DNA from 2 places in the Kitasatospora sp. NPDC059646 genome. Region 1 is predicted to be linked to the other one. Evidence: riboswitches for the same ligand, from Rfam matches in the RefSeq annotation. Region 1 holds a riboswitch; the other holds the start of a gene.
The links. Region 1 has a riboswitch for cobalamin ahead of ACFV1L_RS27605 (ribonucleoside-diphosphate reductase subunit alpha). Riboswitches for the same ligand answer to the same signal wherever they lie in the genome.
Positions count from the first base shown of each region.

Region 2: another riboswitch for cobalamin. It lies ahead of ACFV1L_RS00920 (acyl-CoA thioesterase); the one in region 1 lies ahead of ACFV1L_RS27605 (ribonucleoside-diphosphate reductase subunit alpha).

Region 1 covers NZ_JBHWDS010000047.1:22,594-31,877, forward strand. The annotation lists gene ACFV1L_RS27570 (glycoside hydrolase family 3 protein) at 1-890, shown strand, start outside; gene ACFV1L_RS27575 (GntR family transcriptional regulator) at 1,062-1,847, shown strand; gene ACFV1L_RS27580 (DUF3311 domain-containing protein) at 2,009-2,320, shown strand; gene mctP (monocarboxylate uptake permease MctP) at 2,341-3,936, shown strand; gene ACFV1L_RS27590 (histidine phosphatase family protein) at 4,104-4,850, shown strand; gene ACFV1L_RS27595 (helix-turn-helix domain-containing protein) at 4,855-5,829, opposite strand; gene ACFV1L_RS27600 (GNAT family N-acetyltransferase) at 6,099-6,611, shown strand; cobalamin riboswitch at 6,693-6,830, shown strand; gene ACFV1L_RS27605 (ribonucleoside-diphosphate reductase subunit alpha) at 7,001-9,284, shown strand, end outside.
Region 2 covers NZ_JBHWDS010000001.1:201,562-210,845, reverse strand. The annotation lists gene ACFV1L_RS00945 (translation initiation factor 2) at 1-1,218, opposite strand, end outside; gene ACFV1L_RS00940 (flavin monoamine oxidase family protein) at 1,400-3,268, opposite strand; gene ACFV1L_RS00935 (MFS transporter) at 3,458-4,723, shown strand; gene ACFV1L_RS00930 (sulfurtransferase TusA family protein) at 4,720-5,010, shown strand; gene ACFV1L_RS00925 (YncE family protein) at 5,015-6,316, opposite strand; cobalamin riboswitch at 6,733-6,877, shown strand; gene ACFV1L_RS00920 (acyl-CoA thioesterase) at 6,941-7,390, shown strand; gene ACFV1L_RS00915 (putative Ig domain-containing protein) at 7,608-9,284, shown strand, end outside.

The DNA of each region.
Region 1 (9,284 bases):
ACGCCCAGCTGCCCGCCACCATGTCGCAGCGCATCCTCACCGGGCTGCTCCGCGAGGAACTCGGCTTCGACGGGCTGATCGTCACCGACGGCATCGAGATGGGCGCCATCTCCGGCACCCACGGCGTCGCGGCCGGCTCGGTGCGGGCCGTCGCGGCGGGCGCCGACACCATCTGCGTCGGCGGCGGCCTGCAGGACGAGGACGCCTTCGTGTACCTGCGCGACGCGCTGGTCTGGGCGGTCCGCGAGGGCCGGCTGTCGGCCGAGCGGCTGCACGAGGCCGCCGAGCGCAACCGGGCCGTGGCCCGCTGGTCCGCCGGCCTGCGGGCCTCGCTGGTCGGGCAGCAGGGCGAGGTCGGCGTCGGCCTGGCGGCCGCCCGCCGGGCGCTGCGGATCACCGGCGGCCTGCGCCCGCTGGGCGGGGTCCCGCACGTGGTCGAGTTCTCCCCCGGTGCGAACATCGCGGCCGGCGACGACACGCCGTGGGGCGTGGCCGGCCCGCTGGCCGAGCTGGTCCCCGGCACCACCTCCAGCCGGGTCTCCCCGCCGGCCACCGTGACCGAGGGCTCCGGCCTGCTGCACGTCGCGGTCGCCGCCGAGGACGCCGTGGTCGACACCGCGCCGCTGCTCGGCGCCGCGGTGGGCCGTCCGCTGGTGCTGGTGGTGCGCGACGTGCACCGGCACTCCTGGATGCGGCGGGCCGCGCTCGCCCTGGTCGAGCAGCGGCCGGACGCCGTCGTGGTGGAGATCGGCACCGCCCACGGGGTGGCCGAGCTGTTCGCCCCGCTGGGCGTCACCACCCTTGCCACGTACGGCGGTTCGCGGGTCTGCGCGATCGCCGCAGCGGAGGCGCTGGCCGGGCTCGCGGTGACCGCGGCCACGGCCGGCTGAGACACTCGGGTACGGGCCCGGGGCGGGCGCCAGGCGCTCCGTTCCGGGCCCGTCGCGTACCGGTTTGCCCGCGGGCGCTCCCGCTTGCTTCCCCGTGCGTGCAAACATGTGCTGTTACATAGGACTTAGGGGTCCGTTAAGGACCGCCTCCAACGAGGAGTGAGAGCTGCCATGAGTGGCGACAGGGATGCGGCGGCGCTCGCCGAGGGCCCCGCGGTGCCGACCCAGACCGGCCCTGCCACCGCCACGGCCCGGGTGCCGAAGTACTACGGCCTGAAGCGGCACCTGCTGCAGCTGACCGAGACCCAGCCGGCCGGCACGCCGGTGCCGCCGGAGCGGGCGCTGGCCGCCCAGTTCGACACCTCGCGCACCACGGTCCGGCAGGCGCTGCAGGAGCTGGTGGTCGAGGGCCGGCTGGAGCGCATCCAGGGCAAGGGCACCTTCGTCGCCAAGCCGAAGGTCGCCCAGGCGCTGCAACTGACCTCGTACACCGAGGACATGCGCGCCCAGGGCATGGAGCCGACCTCCCGCCTGGTCGAGGTCGCGTACATCTCCGCGGACGAGCGGCTCGCCCCGCTGCTGGACATCAAGCCCGGCGGGCGCGTGCTGCGGATCGAGCGCCTCCGGCTCGCGAACGGCGACCCGATGGCGATCGAGGTGGCGCACCTGTCGGCCAAGCGCTTCCCCGCGCTCCGGCGCAACCTCGCCAAGCACAACTCGCTGTACACGGCGCTGCGCGAGGTCTACGGGGTGACGGTCGCGGAGGCCGAGGAAACCATCGAGACCACCCTGGCCAACCCGCGCGAGGCGGGCCTGCTCGGCTCCGACCTGGGCCTGCCGATGCTGCAGCTGTCCCGGCACTCGTTCGACGCGGACGGCGCGCCGGTGGAGTGGGTGCGCTCGATCTACCGCGGGGACCGGTACAAGTTCACCACCCGGCTCCGGCGGCCCGAATGACGCGTGGTTGACAGGGTAGTGACACACCTCACTCCCCTGCCCTACTCTCGCGGAGACCTTTCGATCACCGAAGGTGCTGCTCGGCGGACGTACAGCGCGGCGGAACGGCGATGTGCGGTGCGGTGCCAGTGAGGTGACTCCTCGTCATCCGGGAGCCGCTCGTGTCGTCTCAATCGCCATCCGCGGGCGCACTGCCCGCGGTCTCCCCCGCCCGGGTGCTGGCAGGCCTGTGCCTGCTGGTGCCGATCGTGGTGGTGCTGTGGGTTCCGTCGTACGCCAAGACCGAGCCGAGGCTCGGCGGCATGCCGTTCTTCTACTGGTACCAGCTGCTGTGGGTGCCGCTGTCGGCGGTGTTCACCACCTCCGCGTACCTGCTGCTGCGCCGTGACGAGGCGGCCCGCAAGGCCGCCGCCGCGGCCGCGGCCGGCCCGGTGGCCCTCCCGGCGCAGCCGGACGGGGGTGAGCAGTCGTGAAGCACGTGGACTGGACCGCGATGACGGTCTTCCTGCTGTTCTTCGCCCTGGTCACCGTGATGGGCTTCCTGGCCTCGCGCTGGCGCCGCGCGGACGACGCGCAGCACCTGCACGAGTGGGGTCTGGGCGGCCGCAGCTTCGGCACCTGGATCACCTGGTTCCTGCTGGGCGGCGACCTGTACACCGCGTACACGTTCATCGCCGTGCCGGCCGCGGTCTACGGGACGGGTGCGGCGGGCTTCTTCGCGGTGCCGTACACGATCATCGCGTACCCGCTGGTGTTCCTGTTCCTGCCGCGGCTGTGGTCGGTGTCGCGGGTGCACGGCTACGTGACGCCGGCGGACTTCGTGCGCGGCCGGTACGGGTCGCGCGGGCTGTCGGTGGCGGTGGCGCTGACCGGCATCCTGGCCACCATGCCGTACGTGGCGCTGCAGCTGGTGGGCATCCAGGCGGTGCTGGACGTGCTGGGCGTGGGCGGCACCGGGAACTGGTTCCTGCAGGACCTGCCGCTGTTCGTGGCGTTCGGCGTGCTGGCGGCGTACACGTACTCGTCGGGGCTGCGGGCGCCGGCGCTGATCGCCTTCGTCAAGGACGCGCTGGTGTACATCGTGATCCTGGTCGCGGTGATCTACATCCCGATCCGGCTGGGCGGCTACGGGCACATCTTCGACGCGGCGGCGCACAAGTTCACGCCGGACCCGGTGACCCACAAGTCGCCGGGGTCGCTGATCACCGGCCCGGCCGGGCAGTGGTCGTACGCGACGCTGGCGTTCGGGTCGGCGCTGGCGCTGTTCATGTACCCGCACTCGGTGACGGGCGTCCTGGCGGCGAAGTCCCGGAACACGGTGCGCCGCAACATGGCGATCCTGCCGACGTACTCGCTGATGCTGGGCCTGCTGGCGCTGCTGGGCTTCATGGCGATCGCCGCCGGGGTGAGCCGGGGCGAGACGAACTTCAACGCCCAGTTGGCGGTGCCGCGGCTGTTCGCGGACATGTTCCCCAGCTGGTTCACCGGCGTGGCGTTCGCGGCGATCGGGGTGGGCGCGCTGGTGCCGGCGGCGATCATGTCGATCGCGGCGGCGAACCTGTTCACCCGCAACGTCTACAAGGAGTTCCTGAAGCCGGACGCGACGCCGGCCGACGAGACCCGCGTGGCGAAGATCGCCTCGCTGCTGGTGAAGGTCGGCGCGCTGGCGTTCGTGCTGGTGATGGACAAGCAGGCGGCGATCAACATGCAGCTGCTGGGCGGCGTGTGGATCCTGCAGACCGCGGTGGCGCTGGTGGCGGGCCTGTTCACCCGGTGGTTCCACCGCTGGGCGCTGCTGGCCGGCTGGGCGGTCGGCATGGTCTACGGCACCTGGCGGGCGTACGGGGTGGCCTCGCCGGCGACCAAGCACTTCGGCGGGTCGGCGGCGAAGATCCCGGTGATCGGGGAGATCGGCTACATCGGCCTGACCGGGTTCGTGCTGAACGTGCTCGTCGCGGTGGTGCTGACGCTGGTCCTGCGGGCCCTGAAGGCCCCGGAGGGGACCGACGAGACCTCGCGGGCCGACTACTCCGCGGAGGCCGGCGACGAGGCCGTGAAGCAGGCTCCGCAGCCCACCATGGCGCACTGACGCGTGCGGGGGCGCAACCCGCCCCCGCATGCGCCCTTGGGTCGCGCCGTTGCCTCGATCGACACTGGGGTGACGGCGCGGTCATCTGTTATGACAGCCCTTTTCGGGAGAGACCGGGAGAGACGGACACCACCACGCGCAGCACCGACAACGGGGAGCCACCGCCAATGACCGACCTCACCACGGTACGCAACGGGCACCGCACGCAGGCCGACGGCGGGCGGCGGCTGCCGTCGGTGCTGATCGCCACCCGGCACGGCGAGTCCACCGCCAACGTGGAGTTCCGGCACGCCGACGCCACCGGGGCGCTGTCCGTGCCGATCACCTGCCGGGACGCCGACATCCCGCTGTCCCTGCGCGGCCAGGCCCAGGCCCGCGACCTGGGCCGCTGGTGGGCCGCCCTGCCGCCCGCCGACCGGCCCCGCTCGGTGTGGTGCTCCCCGTACGTGCGCACCGCGGAGACCGCGAGAATCGCCCTCGCCGAGGCGGCCGGGGCGGGCGCCGTCCCGGTGGGCCCGGCGGTCCGCTACGACGAGCGGCTGCGCGACCGCGAGCTGGGCGTGCTGGAGATGCTGACCAAGGCCGCCATCGAGCGCGACCACCCCGCCGAGGCGGAGCGCCGCCGGCGGATGGGCGAGCTGTACTACCGGCCGCCCGGCGGCGAGTCCTGGCTGGACGTGGCGCTGCGGGTGCGCGGCCTGCTGCGCGACCTGAACGACGAGGAGGCCGGCCGGCCGGTGCTGGTGGTCGCCCACGACTGCACGGTGCTGATGCTGCGCCACGTGCTGGACCGGCTGGGCGAGGACGAGCTGCTGGCGCTGCCGCCGGTGGCCAACTGCTCGACCAGCGTGTGGCGGGCCCGCGAGGGGCGGCTGCGGCCGTCGTCCTGGAACCAGACCGGGCACCTGTCCTGAGCCGTCAGGCGGGCTGCCGGTCGGCGGTCCGGGCGGGGCCGCCGAAGGCCCGCCGGTAGGCCTGCGGGGTGGTGCCGAGGCGGCGGCCGAAGTGGTGCCGCAGGGTGGCGGCGTTCCCGAAGCCGCAGCGGGCGGCGACCGCGTCCACGGTCTCGTCGGTGGACTCCAGCAGGCGCTGCGCGAACAGCACCCGCTGGCCGGTCAGCCAGCGGTGCGGGGTGGTGCCGGTCTCCTGCTGGAAGCGGCGGGCGAAAGTGCGCGGGGACATGTGGGCGAGCCGGGCGAGGTCGTCCACGCTGGTCTCCCGGTCGAGGTGGTGCCGCATCCACTCCAGCACCCCGGCCAGCGAGTCGCCGTCGCCCTCGGGCAGCGGGCGGTTGACGAACTGGGCCTGCCCGCCGTCGCGGTGCGGGGCGACCACCATCCGGCGAGCGATCGCCCGGGCCACCTCGGCGCCCTGCACCTTGCGCACCAGGTGCAGGCAGGCGTCGATGCCGGCGGCGGTGCCGGCCGAGGTGATCACCGGCTCGTCGTCCACGTACAGCACGTCGGGTTCGACGGTGGTCAGCGGGAAGCGCTCGGCCATCAGGTCGGCGTACTGCCAGTGGGTGGTGCTGCGGCGGCCGTCGAGCAGGCCGGCGGCGCCGAGCAGGAAGCTGCCGGAGCAGATCGACAGCAGGTGGGCGCCGCGGTCGTGGGCGGCCCGCAGGGCCTCGCACAGCGCGGCGGGGTACTCGTCGCGGATGCCGGTGGCGGTGGCGATCACCAGGTCGGCGTCGGCGAGCCGCTCGGGGCCGTACGGCACGTGGACGTCGAAGCCGGCGTGGGTGCGCATCGGTCCGGGCCGGTCGCCGACCAGGCCGAACTCGTAGACCGGCAGGCCCGCCTCGCTGCGGTCCAGGCCGAACACCTCGCAGGCCACACCCAGCTCGAAGGGGTGGATCTCCTCCAGCACGATCACCGCGACGTTCTTCAGCATCCGCCCAGCATGGCAGTGGCAGGATTTCGTGGCAATGCTGCGTTCCTGCCACTCGTGCCGGGCTGCCGCGGCGCGGACAGTGGAGCCATGACCACCGCGCTCGCCCTGCTGGGCCTCATCGGCAGCTTCGGACTCCTCGGCGTCCTGGTCGGCCGCGACCTGGACCGCAACGGCCGGCACGGCCGCGACGACCGGCACCGGCCGACCGGCTACCCCTTCGACCCCGACCTGGCCGACCCGCGCCGCCGCCGGTCCGGCACACTGGCCGAATGCCCTCCCCGACCGACCTCCGCCCGCTCGTCCGCCGCGCCCTCGACCGCGACCTCGCCGGAGCCGGGGAGGTCTCCGTCGAAGCCTTCGTCGGCGACGGCCACACCCGTCCCGACTCCGGCTACGTCGACCTCCTTCGGGACACCGCCCGGCGCAACCGGGAGGCCGAGCTGCTGGTCGCCGTCGGCGGCGCCGACGGGCCGGTGCTCGGCTGCGTGACCTTCGCGGTCGGCGGCACCCCGTGGGCGGACGTCGCGCTGCCGCACGAGGGCGAGATCCGGATGCTGGCGGTCGGCGCGGCGGCCCGCGGCCGCGGCGTCGGCCGGGCGCTGGTGTCCGCGGCGATCGCCCGGAGCCGGGAACTCGGACTGGCCGGAATGGCGTTCTCCACCCGGCCGACGATGACCGCGGCGCACCGGATCTACGATGCTCTCGGCTTCCTCCGCACCCCGGGACGGGACTGGACGGCGGCTCCCGGGGTGGACCTGATGGTCTACTCGATGCGGTTCTGAGGCGGTTCCGGCACGGTTTCCGTTGTCTACGCGCGGCACCGCCGACACGACACGCGCTACTACATCTGGGGCCGCAAGCTCCAGCCGCCACAACATGTATGCTCGACCTCGCTGTCGAGCAGGGGAACCCGGTGCGAGTCCGGGACTGCCCCGCAACGGTGAGCGGGCTGTAGCGACGCCCGCGCAGTCCGAGGACCTGCCGACGGTGTGCGACACGGCATCCCCGCAGACGCCATGCAGCACAGCTTTGCCGTCCGGCCTCGCGGGCGGGCCGGGGGTGGGTCTTTCGCGCGCCGATCGAGCGTTTCGGCGTGCCGTCCTCCCCTGCCGCACGCGCGCCACCGGACACCCCGAGCCACGTCCGCCGCCGCCACAGGAGAGAGTGCGCCTTGACCGTCGCCGCCTCAGTCACCCTGCCGTCCCAGGGATCCGCCGACGCCTTCACCGACCCCGGTGCGGCGCTGCTTCGGCTGCTCACCGACCGCAGCACCGACCTCCCCCAGGTGGACCCCGGCCACGTCGCCGCCGCCGCGCTGCGCGGCCGCCACGCCGGCTCGGACTTCGCCGAGCTGCGCGGGCTGGCCGTGGAGGCCGCCGCGTCGATGATCGCCGAGGACCCGCAGTACTCGAAGCTGGCCGCCCGCCTGCTGGCGATGGAGATCGCCGACGAGGCCGCCACCCAGGGCGTCACCTCGTTCTCCGCCTCGATCGCCGTCGGCCACGCCGAGGGCCTGATCGGCGACGCGACCGCCGAGCTGGTCGCCTCCCACGCCGCCCTCTTCGACTCGCTGATCGACGCCTCCGGCGACGACCGCTTCGAGTACTTCGGCCTGCGCACCGTGCAGTCCCGGTACCTGCTGCGGCACCCGATCACCCGCAAGGTCGTGGAGACCCCGCAGCACTTCCTGCTGCGCGTCGCCGCGGGCCTGGCGGTCGGCCGCACCGAGCAGTCGGTGCGCGAGGTCGCCGAGCTGTACCGGCTGATGAGCCGCCTGGAGTACCTGACCAGCTCCCCGACGCTGTTCAACTCCGGCACCCGGCACCCGCAGATGTCCTCCTGCTACCTGCTGGACTCGCCGCTGGACAACCTGGACTCGATCTACAACCGCTACGCGCAGATCGCCCGGCTGTCCAAGCACGCCGGCGGCATCGGCCTGTCCTACTCCCGGATCCGCTCCCGCGGCTCGCTGATCCGCGGCACCAACGGCAAGTCGAACGGCATCGTCCCGTTCCTGCGCACCCTGGACTCCTCCGTGGCGGCGGTCAACCAGGGCGGACGGCGCAAGGGCGCGGCCTGCGTGTACCTGGAGACCTGGCACGCCGACATCGAGGAGTTCCTGGAGCTCCGCGACAACACCGGCGAAGAGGCCCGCCGCACCCACAACCTGAACCTGGCGCACTGGATCCCGGACGAGTTCATGCGTCGGGTGAACGCCGACCAGGACTGGTCGCTGTTCTCCCCGGCGGACGTGCCCGAGCTGGTCGACCTGTGGGGCGCCGAGTTCGACGAGGCCTACCGCAAGGCCGAGCTGGCCGGCAAGGCCGTGCGCACCATCCCCGCGCAGACCCTCTACGCCCGCATGATGCGCACCCTGGCGCAGACCGGCAACGGCTGGATGACCTTCAAGGACGCCTCCAACCGGGCCGCCAACCAGACCGCGCTGCCGGGCCGCACGGTGCACTCCTCGAACCTGTGCACCGAGATCCTGGAGGTCACCGACGACTCCGAGACCGCGGTCTGCAACCTGGGCTCGGTCAACCTGGGCGCGCACGTCGCCCCGGGCGCCTCGGCGGACGACCTGGTCAACGCGATGGACTGGGACCGCCTGGACGCCACCGTCCGCACCGCGGTGACCTTCCTCGACCGCGTGATCGACATCAACTTCTACCCGACCACCGAGGCCGGCGCGTCCAACTCCCGCTGGCGCCCGGTCGGCCTCGGCGTGATGGGCCTGCAGGACGTCTTCTTCAAGCTGCGGCTGGACTTCGACTCCGCCGAGGCGAAGAAGCTGTCCACGCTGATCGCCGAGCGCATCATGCTCACCGCGTACGAGCGCTCCGCGGACCTCGCGGAGCAGTTCGGCCGCCACGAGGCGTACGGCGAGACCCGCGCCGCCCGCGGCCAGCTGCACATCGACCACTTCGGCAGCGCCGCCCCGCAGTGGACCGGGCGCTGGGAGGCGCTGCGCGCCCGGATCGCCGAGACCGGCCTGCGCAACTCGCTGCTGCTCGCCATCGCCCCGACCGCGACCATCGCGTCCATCGCCGGCGTCTACGAGTGCATCGAGCCGCAGGTGTCCAACCTGTTCAAGCGCGAGACCCTGTCCGGCGAGTTCCTCCAGGTCAACCCGTACCTGGTGCGCGAGCTGAAGGAGCTCGGCGTCTGGGACCAGCAGACCCGGGACGCGCTGCGCGACGCCAACGGCTCCGTGCAGGACTTCAAGTGGCTGCCGGAGAGCGTCCGTTCGCTGTACCGCACGGCGTGGGAGCTGCCGCAGCGCGCGCTGATCGACCTGGCCGCCGCCCGGCAGCCGTACATCGACCAGAGCCAGTCGCTGAACCTGTTCATGGCGGCGCCGACCATCGGCAAGCTGTCCTCGATGTACGCGTACGCGTGGAAGGTCGGTCTGAAGACCACCTACTACCTGCGGTCCCGTCCGGCGACCCGGATCG
Region 2 (9,284 bases), on a different contig from region 1:
CTCCACCCGGACCTGCTGCCCGGCCACCTCGGCGCGCACCGCCAGCGCCGCGGCCTCCGACCGGGGCACCGCCGGAACCGGCAGCGGCTCGGCGGGGACGGCGTGCCGAGGGGGCGTCAGGTCGAGCAGCCGGTACAGCTCGCCGCGCAGCAGGCCCAGCGCCTCCCCGGGCCGCCCGAACGCCTCCGCCGCCGCCCCGGCCCCGGGCGGCGCGGCGGCCCGCTCCGCGGGCCGTAGGTCGAGGGCGCGGACGGTCTCCGGGCCGGTGAAGCGCGGGGCGGCGGCGAGCAGCCGGGCCATCGGCGTGCCGGCGATCAACTCCCGTCCGCCGTCGTACGCGTCGAGCATCGGGCGGCCGAGCGCCGCCGCGTACAGCGCGGTCGAGCCGTGGTCGGTGACCACCGCGTCGGCGGCGACCAGGACGGCCGCCCAGTCCTGGTGCGGGGAGGGCAGCAGCAGGCCGGCCCGGAGCGCCGGGCGGAGCTGCTCCGTCAGGTCGAGGCGGCTGCGCCCGCCGACCTCGTTGGGGTGGACGAGCAGCGCGACCCGGTAGCGGTCCACCGGCAGGCGGTGCACCAACTCGCCCGGCAGGTCCGGGCGTCGGGACAGCAGGCTCTCCGGGCCCCAGGTGGACAGCAGCGCCAGCAGCGTCCGGTCGCCGAGGCCGAGCGCCGCCCGGTAGGTCTCGCGGCGGGCGTCGGACTCCAGTATCCGGTCCAGCGTGGGGTCGCCCACGACGACCGCCCGGGTGGCCGCCGGCGGGCAGAACTCGGCCAGCCGGGACAGCTGTTCGGCGTGGCCGAGGCCGTGCAGGTCGGCCCAGGGCACGCCGTCGGAGAGCAGGAACGCCGGGTCGAGCCCGGACGGCAGCTCGGCCGAACCCTCGTCCCGGAGCGCCTTGTTGAAGCCCGCACCGTGCGGCAGCAGGGCCCGGGCGCGGCCGGACAGGCCCGCCAGGGCGCCCTTGGGACTGGTGGTCAGGATCAGGTCGAAGGGCCGGCCGACGGCCTGCTCGAAGTCGATCACCCGGGCGCCGGAGCGGTCCAGCGCGGCCAGCGCCTCCAGGTCGAAGCGGGAGCCGGGGACCAGGGTGAACCAGCGGGAGATCCGGCCGTCGCCCTCGAACACCGGCAGGATGTCCAGCAGTCGGTGCAGCGCCACCGCCGAGCGGAACGCCAGCAGCACCGAGCGCCGCTGGTCCCCGCCGGTGTCGCGCATGCGCCGATGGTATCCGCGCCGCCGCCCCGGCGTCCGTCGGGACACGGCCGCCGGCGGGCCCGGCTCCGTCGCCCGGACGGCCGGACGGCCGACGGGACGCCGGACGACGGCGGAACGCCGAACGCGCCCGCCGCCCCGCCGGATTGACGGGGCGGCGGGGCGATGGGCGCGGGCGGGGCGGTCAGGAGCCGGCGGCAACCTGGATCGCGGCCTCCACGCCGGAGGCGATCGCGCCGGACACCCAGGCGTGGTAGCGCGGCATGCAGTGGTCGCCGGCGAAGAACAGCCGGTTGTCCACGGGGGTGGCCACGTGCGGGCCGAGGCTGAGCAGTTGGCCGGGCGTCTCGATGACGGCCTCGCCCAGCGCCCAGCGGTTGCGCAGCCAGGACTGCGAGACGTGCCGGTCGGTGACGTAGCGGCGGATCCGCTCGCCGAACAGGCCGGCCAGGTGGTCCAGCGCCTCGGTGTGCCGGTCGGCGGGGGTGAGGGCGTCGAAGCGCAGCGCGTCCTCGGCCCAGTTGTAGGCGGCCAGCACGACGCCGCCGGGTGCGCCGCCGTCGCTGGGGTGGGAGGGGAAGTAGACGAACCGGCCGGCCTCGTCGGAGACGCAGCCGCCGCCGACCGCGCCCACCGCCGGGCCGTGCGGGGCGGGCCGGTAGTCGTCGCCGAGCTTCTCCCGCCAGGCGTCCTCGTCCCACTCCCACCAGCGCTCGGTGAACTCCAGCAGCACCTTGTGCGCGGTGTCGTGCTTGAGTTCGTTGATCGCCCGCCGCTTGCCGTAGGGGAGCAGCGGTTCGAAGTCGACGTGCCGCAGCGCCGCGAACGGCACCGCCAGCACCACCGCGTCGGCCCGGTACTCGGTGCGGGGGCCGCCGATCGCGCCGTCGCAGGCCTCGTCCTCCGGGCCGGTCTCCGGCTCGGCGAAGACCGTCACGCCGCTGTCGTCCGTCCGGACCCGGGTGACGACCTGGCCGCGTTCGATGGCCAGGCCCTGGGAGAGCGCCTCGGTGAGGGCGTCGGTGCCCGCGCTGAACTCGAAGTAGGTGACGGACGGGTTGATGTCGCCGGCGTCGAACACCGAGTGCAGGAAGCCGTAGGACAGCCGGCTGGTCAGGTTCTCCAGGGTGCCGACCGCCTGGATCTGGGCGTCCTTCCAGCCCTCGCTCTCCTCCAGGTAGCGCAGCAGCGAGTAGCCGTCCATGTCGTACAGCAGGTTCGCCATGCCGGTGACCCGCTGCTCGATCGGCTTGTCGGTCCAGGTGCCGTCGTCGTTCTTGACCATGGTGTAGGCGCGGGCGGTGTCCAGTGCCCTGTCGAAGGCCTGCCCGGTGGTCTGGCCGCTGTCCCAGCCGAAGCTCTTGTTGACCGGGCCCGGGTCGGCCGCGTACGCCTTCTTGCTGACGGTCTGTCCGTTGACGTGGACGAAGCGCTCGCCGAGGCCCGCCGGCGCCTTGTACTCGGGGGCGTTGCCGGTGGCGAACTGCTCGCCCGTCCACGAGGTGTAGACCACCCGGGCGTCGTTCGAGACGACGTCCGGCACCGGCGGGACGTCCACCAGGTGGAACGGGCGGCGCGGCACGTTCAGGTGGTCGGCCAGCGCGAGGGTCAGCACGTGGCTTGACGGGAAGCGCATCGCGCCCGCCTCGGCGTGCAGCCGGGAGTCCTGCCAGACGTCGCCGCGGAAGGTCTTCACCCGGCCGCCGACCCGGCTGCGGTTGGCCTCCAGCAGCCGCACGTTGTGGCCGGCCGCCTGGAGCAGCCGGGCGCACACCATGCCGGCCACGCCCGCGCCGACCACCAGCACGTCGCGGGTCGCGGTCTGCCGCAGGCGCTGACGGCCCGTCAGCAGCTTCAGGTACTCCAGCGTCAGGTCGTTGTGGTCGGCGTCGGTCAGCAGGATCCGGCGCGCCATGATCAGCGCCGCCTCCTGCCGCGCCGGGTCCGGCGGCGCAGCGCCCGCCGCGCGAGAAGTACCGGCCCCGGGGCCGGCCAGGGCGGCAGCCGTCACCGCGCCGCCGGAGGCAAAGAGCAGTCCGCGTCGAGAGATCACCGGCCCAGGGTGGCAGCGCCGCACCCCTCGACACGCGAGCTCGGCTCACGAACGACCCGCCCGTCACCCGCCCGGTGGGCACTTGCGGTGAACGGGGGCGCGCACCGCTTCCGAACGCACGCCGGGCGCGGGGCCGGGTCGGCCGGGGCCTATCGTATTCCATAGAAACATGGAGAATCAGGAGAATCCGTGACCAGCACCGCCACCGCCCCGCCGCCCGCCGAACTGGCCGTCGACCCCGCCGTCCAGCGGCACATCCTGCGGACCCTGGTCACCTCCCAGATCCTCAGCGGCGCCGGGCTCGCCGCCGGCATCACCGTCGGCGCGCTGCTCGCCCAGGACATGCTCGGCAGCACCGGACTCGCCGGCCTGCCCAGCGCGCTGTTCACCGCCGGCAGCGCCCTCGCCGCGATCGTGGTCAGCCGATTGTCCGGCACCCGTGGGCGCCGGGCCGGACTCGCCGCCGGCTACGCGACCGGCGCCCTCGGCAGCGTCGGCGTGATCGCCGCCGCCGCGCTCGACAGCCCCGTCCTGCTGTTCCTCGCGCTGTTCGTCTACGGCGCCGGCACCGCCACCAACCTCCAGGCCCGGTACGCCGGAGCGGACCTCGCCGCCCCCGGGCACCGGGCCCGCGCCGTCTCCACCGTGCTGGTCGCCACCACCCTCGGCGGCGTCCTCGGCCCCAACCTGGCCGCGCCCACCGGCGTCCTCGCCCACGCCCTCCACCTGCCGCGCCTGGCCGGGCCGTTCCTGCTGGCCGGACTCGCCTACGCCGCCGCCGCGCTCGTCCTCGCCACCCGGCTGCACCCCGACCCGCTGCTGCTCGCCCGCGCCGCCGCTGCCGCCCCCACGGCCGGGAGCGACCCGCAGCCGACCGACGCCGCGTCAACCGCCCGCACCCGCAACCGCGTCCTGCTCGGCGCCCAGGTGATGGTGGTCACCCAGGTGGTGATGGTCGGCGTGATGACCATGACGCCCGTCCACCTGCACGACGCGGGTCGGGGCACCGCCGCGTCCGGACTCGTCATCGCCCTGCACGTCGCCGCGATGTACCTGCCCTCCCCGCTCACCGGACGGCTGGTCGACCGGCACGGCCCGCTGACCGTCGGCACCGCCGCCGGACTCACCCTGCTCGCCGCCGGCCTGCTCGCCGCCGCTGCCCCCGCCCGCTCCGTCCCGCTGCTCGCCCTCGCGCTCGTCCTGCTCGGCCTCGGCTGGAACTTCGGCCTGGTCGCCGGCACCGCACTCCTCACCGATGCCGTCCCGCTGGACCGCCGCGCCAGGACCCAGGGCAGCGTGGACGTCGCCATCGCGATCGCCGGCGCCACCGGCGGCCTGGCCTCCGGCGTCGTCGCCGACCGGGCCGGCTACTCCGTCCTCGCCCTCGGCGCCGGCCTGCTCGCCCTGCTGGTCCTGCCCGCCCTCGCCACCGCTGCCACCCGGAGCCGGCGGTGACGGCCCCTCAGTGCCCCGGGACGCCCGGACTCACCGTCGACGGCCGCGGACTGCTCTGCGTCGCCCTGCTGCTGCGCCTGCGCGCGGCCGTCGCCGACGCCCCCGCCGACACCCTGGTGCACGTGCTGGCCACCGACCCCGCCGCGCCGCTCGACCTCCCCGCCTGGTGCCACCTCACCGGCCACCGGTACCTCGGCCCGGTCGACGACCAGACCTACGCGCTGCGCCTGGCCGCCGACCCGGCCCCCACCCGCGCCGACGCCCCCTGGCACCGCGCGGACGGCTGACGGGTCAGCCCGCGGCGGGGCCGCTCCAGCCCGCCGGGACGTGGCCGAGGCGGACCCGCTGCGGGTGGTCGCCGACGTCGACCCCCGACGTGGGCAGCCCGGTGGCGAAGTCGATGACGGTGACCCGGTCGGCGCCGCTCTCCGAGATGATGCAGGACTTCCCGTCGCCGCTGACCGTCGCCCAGTACGGCTTGGACGCCGGCACCAGCGGCCCCTCCTGGAGGGTCGCCCGGTCCACCACCGTGGCGTAGTCGTCCATCGTGCCCGCGACGCAGAGCCGGCCGCCGTCCGGGCTCATCGACAGGCCGTGGTGGCGCGAGTCGTTGACCCAGGTGGTGCGGTCCTCGCTGGTCGCGGGATTCTTCGGCAGCGTCTTGACGCGGGTGATCCGGTCGCTCGCCACGTCGTACTCCACGAACCCGTTGAAGAAGGAGACCTGGAAGTACAGCGTCCCGCCGTCCGGGGCGAACACCGCCGGCCGCACCGCGTTGGACAGGTCGGAGCGGCCGACGGCGTCCAGCCGCTGGCGCATGTCGATGGTGCGCACCGTCCGGAAGGTGTCGGCGTCGACGACCGTGATGTGCCGGTCGCCCTTCGTCCAGTCCAGCCACGGCGCGTCCAGGGCGGTGGTGACCTCGCCGATCGACATGTTCCAGATCTGCCGGCCGCCGTCCGTGTACAGGTTCTCGTGCGGCTTGTCGCCGGCGGCGAACGAGCCGAGCAGCCGGCCGGTGGCGATGTCCAGCACCTGCACGGTGTTCGCGGTGGACGCGGAGACCACCACCCGGGTGCCGTCCGGCGACAGCGCCATGTGGTCGGAGCGGTAGCCGTCCACCGGGAAACGCCAGTTGATCCGACCCGTGGCCAGATCGACCGAGACCACGTCGGCGAAGCTCGGCCGCGAGACCACCAGCGCGGAGCCGTCCGGCGTGGTGTACATGTCGTCGACGAACTGGTCGTGGCCCTCCCCGGGGCCCAGCCGCACGCCCAGGAAGTAGGCCAGCTTCACCGGGTTCAGGGCGATCTCGGCCAGCCGCTGGTCCTTGTCCGGGACGACGTTGACCCGGCCCACCCGCGCCAGCGCCCCGCGCGAGGTCACCGCGTCCGCCGTGCCGTCCCAGTTGTTGCCGACGAACAGCACCTCCCGCAGACCGTCGGCCGCGGGGGTCGACGCGGCCGCCGCGTCCGGGGCGGCCGCACCCGCCCGGGCCACCGCGCCCGGACCGGACACCGCCAGGACACACACCGCCGCGACGCCTGCGAGGCGACTCGCACGTCGAGAGCGCCGGAACGGGGAACGGGACATCACGGCTCCTTCACGCGGACAGGCCAAGGGGGAACGCCCGGAGACCGGCGCCGGGACGCGCCGTGGCGCGGGCGTTACTCGACAGTAGGGAGGTGGGCCGGGGCTGACAAGACATCGGGAGCGAACTGGGGCCGTGGAAGCGGGAGTTGAGGTCCACGCGGGTGGTGGCCGGCGGTCCCGCCGCCCGAGGCCGCCCCGGGCGGCGGACCGGTCCGCGCCGCAGCTCCCGGAGGCGACGGCCGCGGCCGTCGCCTCCGGCGGCGCCGCGTCGGCGTCCTCGGCCGGGACGACCCGCGCGCCCCGCCGCCGGAGCGTCGCCGACCCGCCCCGCCGACCGCCGTCAGGAGCACCTCGGAACGGGATATAGGCTGGTCGGGCAGCGGTTCGCCCCCGTCCGACCAGGCCGGGCGCGTCGCAAGAGGGAACCTGGTGCGAGTCCAGGACTGCCTCGCAGCGGTGAGCGGGAACGACCGCCGTCACACGCACTGGGCCCGACCGGCCCGGGAAGCGACGGCCAGTAGGAAGCCCCCCACGGGAGAGGGCCCGCGAGTCCGAAGACCTGCCGCCGCCCGCAGCGCCCACCGGCGCCGCGGCCCGAGTCGCAACTCGCGAAGGAGAGTTGACGTGGCAGACCAGACCGCGACACCCGTGATGACCGCCGCCAAGCCCGCGGAGGCGTCCGAGGTCACGCTCGCGCACATCATGAGCGAGCACGACACCAACCTGTACGGCACCATCCACGGCGGCGTGGTGATGAAGCTCATCGACGACGCCGCCGGCGCGGCCGCCGCCCGGCACGCCGAGGGCCCGGCCGTCACGGCCGCGGTGGACGGCATGTCCTTCCTCGCCCCCGTCCGGGCCGGCGACCTGCTCACCGCGCACGCCGAGCTCGAACGGGCCGGCCGTACCTCGATGACCGTCCGGGTCAGCGTCACCGCGCAGCGCTGGAACGCCGCCGCCGGCCCGGTCACCGAGGTCGCCACCGCGCGGCTCACCTTCGTCGCCGTCGACGCCGACAGCCGCCCGCGGCCGGTCCCGGCGCTGCTCCCGGCGGAGCCTGCCGCGACCGCCTGACGTCCTGTCACCGTCCGGGCCCCGGAGCGCCGATCCCCTTCGGTGCTCCGGGGCCTGCGGTCTACGTGATCACTCTCACGTCGAACAAACCGCCGCATTTGCGGCGGCGTGAGATCGACATGTTCCGTTCAAGCTCCGCTTACCCCACCATGGCAGCGTGTGCCCGCCTACGCGCGTAGCGCACCCCATGGTTCCTGTGGTTCGAGGAGATTGACAGATGATCAGAACGTGGAAGGCCGCCCGCCCGCTGGCCCTCACCGCCGCCGCCCTGGTGGCCGCAGCCGGAGCGAGCGCCGTCCCGCAGCACGCCACCGCCGCCACCCCCAAGACCACCACCGCCGCGGCCGCCGCCGCCACCCCCAAGCGGGTGCTCTTCGACAACTCCAAGGCGGAGACCGCGGGCAACGCGGACTGGATCATCTCCACCAGCCAGCCCGACCCGCTGGCGCAGAACGCCAACCCCACCGGCGAGACCAGCTGGACCGGCGCCATCTCCGCCTGGGGCGTGGCCCTGCAGAAGACCGGCAACTACAGCCTGAAGACCCTGCCGGCCGGCAACACCATCACCTACGGCACCGGTGGCGCGCTCGACCTCGCCAACTTCGACGAGTTCGTGCTGCCCGAGCCCAACGTGCGGCTCAGCGACGCCGAGAAGACCGCCGTGATGAAGTTCGTCCAGAACGGCGGCGGCCTGTTCCTGATCTCCGACCACACCGTCAGCGACCGCAACAACGACGGCTGGGACTCCCCGGCCATCATCAACGACCTGCTGACCACCAACAGCGTCGACAACACCGACCCGTTCGGCTTCTCCGTCGACCTGCTGAACATCACCACCGACAACCCGCGGGCGATCACCGACGCCACCGACCCGGTGCTGAACGGCTCCTTCGGCAAGGTCACCGGCTCGATCATCCGCAACGGCACCACCTTCACCCTCAAGCCCGCCGACAACCCCAACGTCAAGGGCCTGGTCTACCGCACCGGGTACAGCGGCAACACCGGCGCGGCGTTCGCCACCTCGACCTTCGGCAACGGCCGGGTCGCGATCTGGGGCGACTCCTCGCCGATCGACGACGGCACCGGCCAGTCCGGCAACACCCTGTACAACGGCTGGAACGACCCGGCCGGCACCGACGCCGCGCTCGCCCTCAACGCCACCGCCTGGCTCGCCCAGGGCGGCTCCACCGGCAACACCGGCTCGGTCTCGCTCACCAACCCGGGCGCCCGCACCGCCACCGTCGGCACCGCGACCAGCCTCCAGCTGTCCGCCACCGACACCGCCGGCGGCACCCTGGGCTACGCGGCCACCGGCCTGCCCGCCGGACTGACCGTCAACTCCGCCACCGGCCTGATCAGCGGCACGCCCACCACCGCGGGCACCTCCACGGTGACCGTCACCGCCACCGACTCCACCGGGCCGTCCGCCACCGCCACCTTCACCTGGACGGTCGCCGCGAGCGGCGGCAGCACCTGCACCGCCGCCCAGCTGATCACCAACCCCGGCTTCGAGACCGGCTCCACCTCCGGCTGGACCGAGACCAACAGCGGCGGCTCCAGCACCATCAACAGCAGCAGCAGCGAGCCCGCCCACAGCGGCAGCTACGACGCCTGGCTGGACGGCTACGGCGCCGCCAACACCGACACCCTCGCCCAGACCGTCACCCTGCCGACCGGCTGCAGCAGCTACAACCTCAGCTTCTGGCTGCACATCGACAGCGCCTCCTCGGCCACCACGGTGTTCGACACCCTCGCCGTGACGGCCAACGGGACCACCCTCGCCACCTACAGCAACACCAACGCGGCCAGCGGCTACCAGCAGCGCACCTTCAACCTCGCCGCCTACGCCGGCCAGACCGTCACCCTGAAGTTCACCGGCACCGAGGACTACACC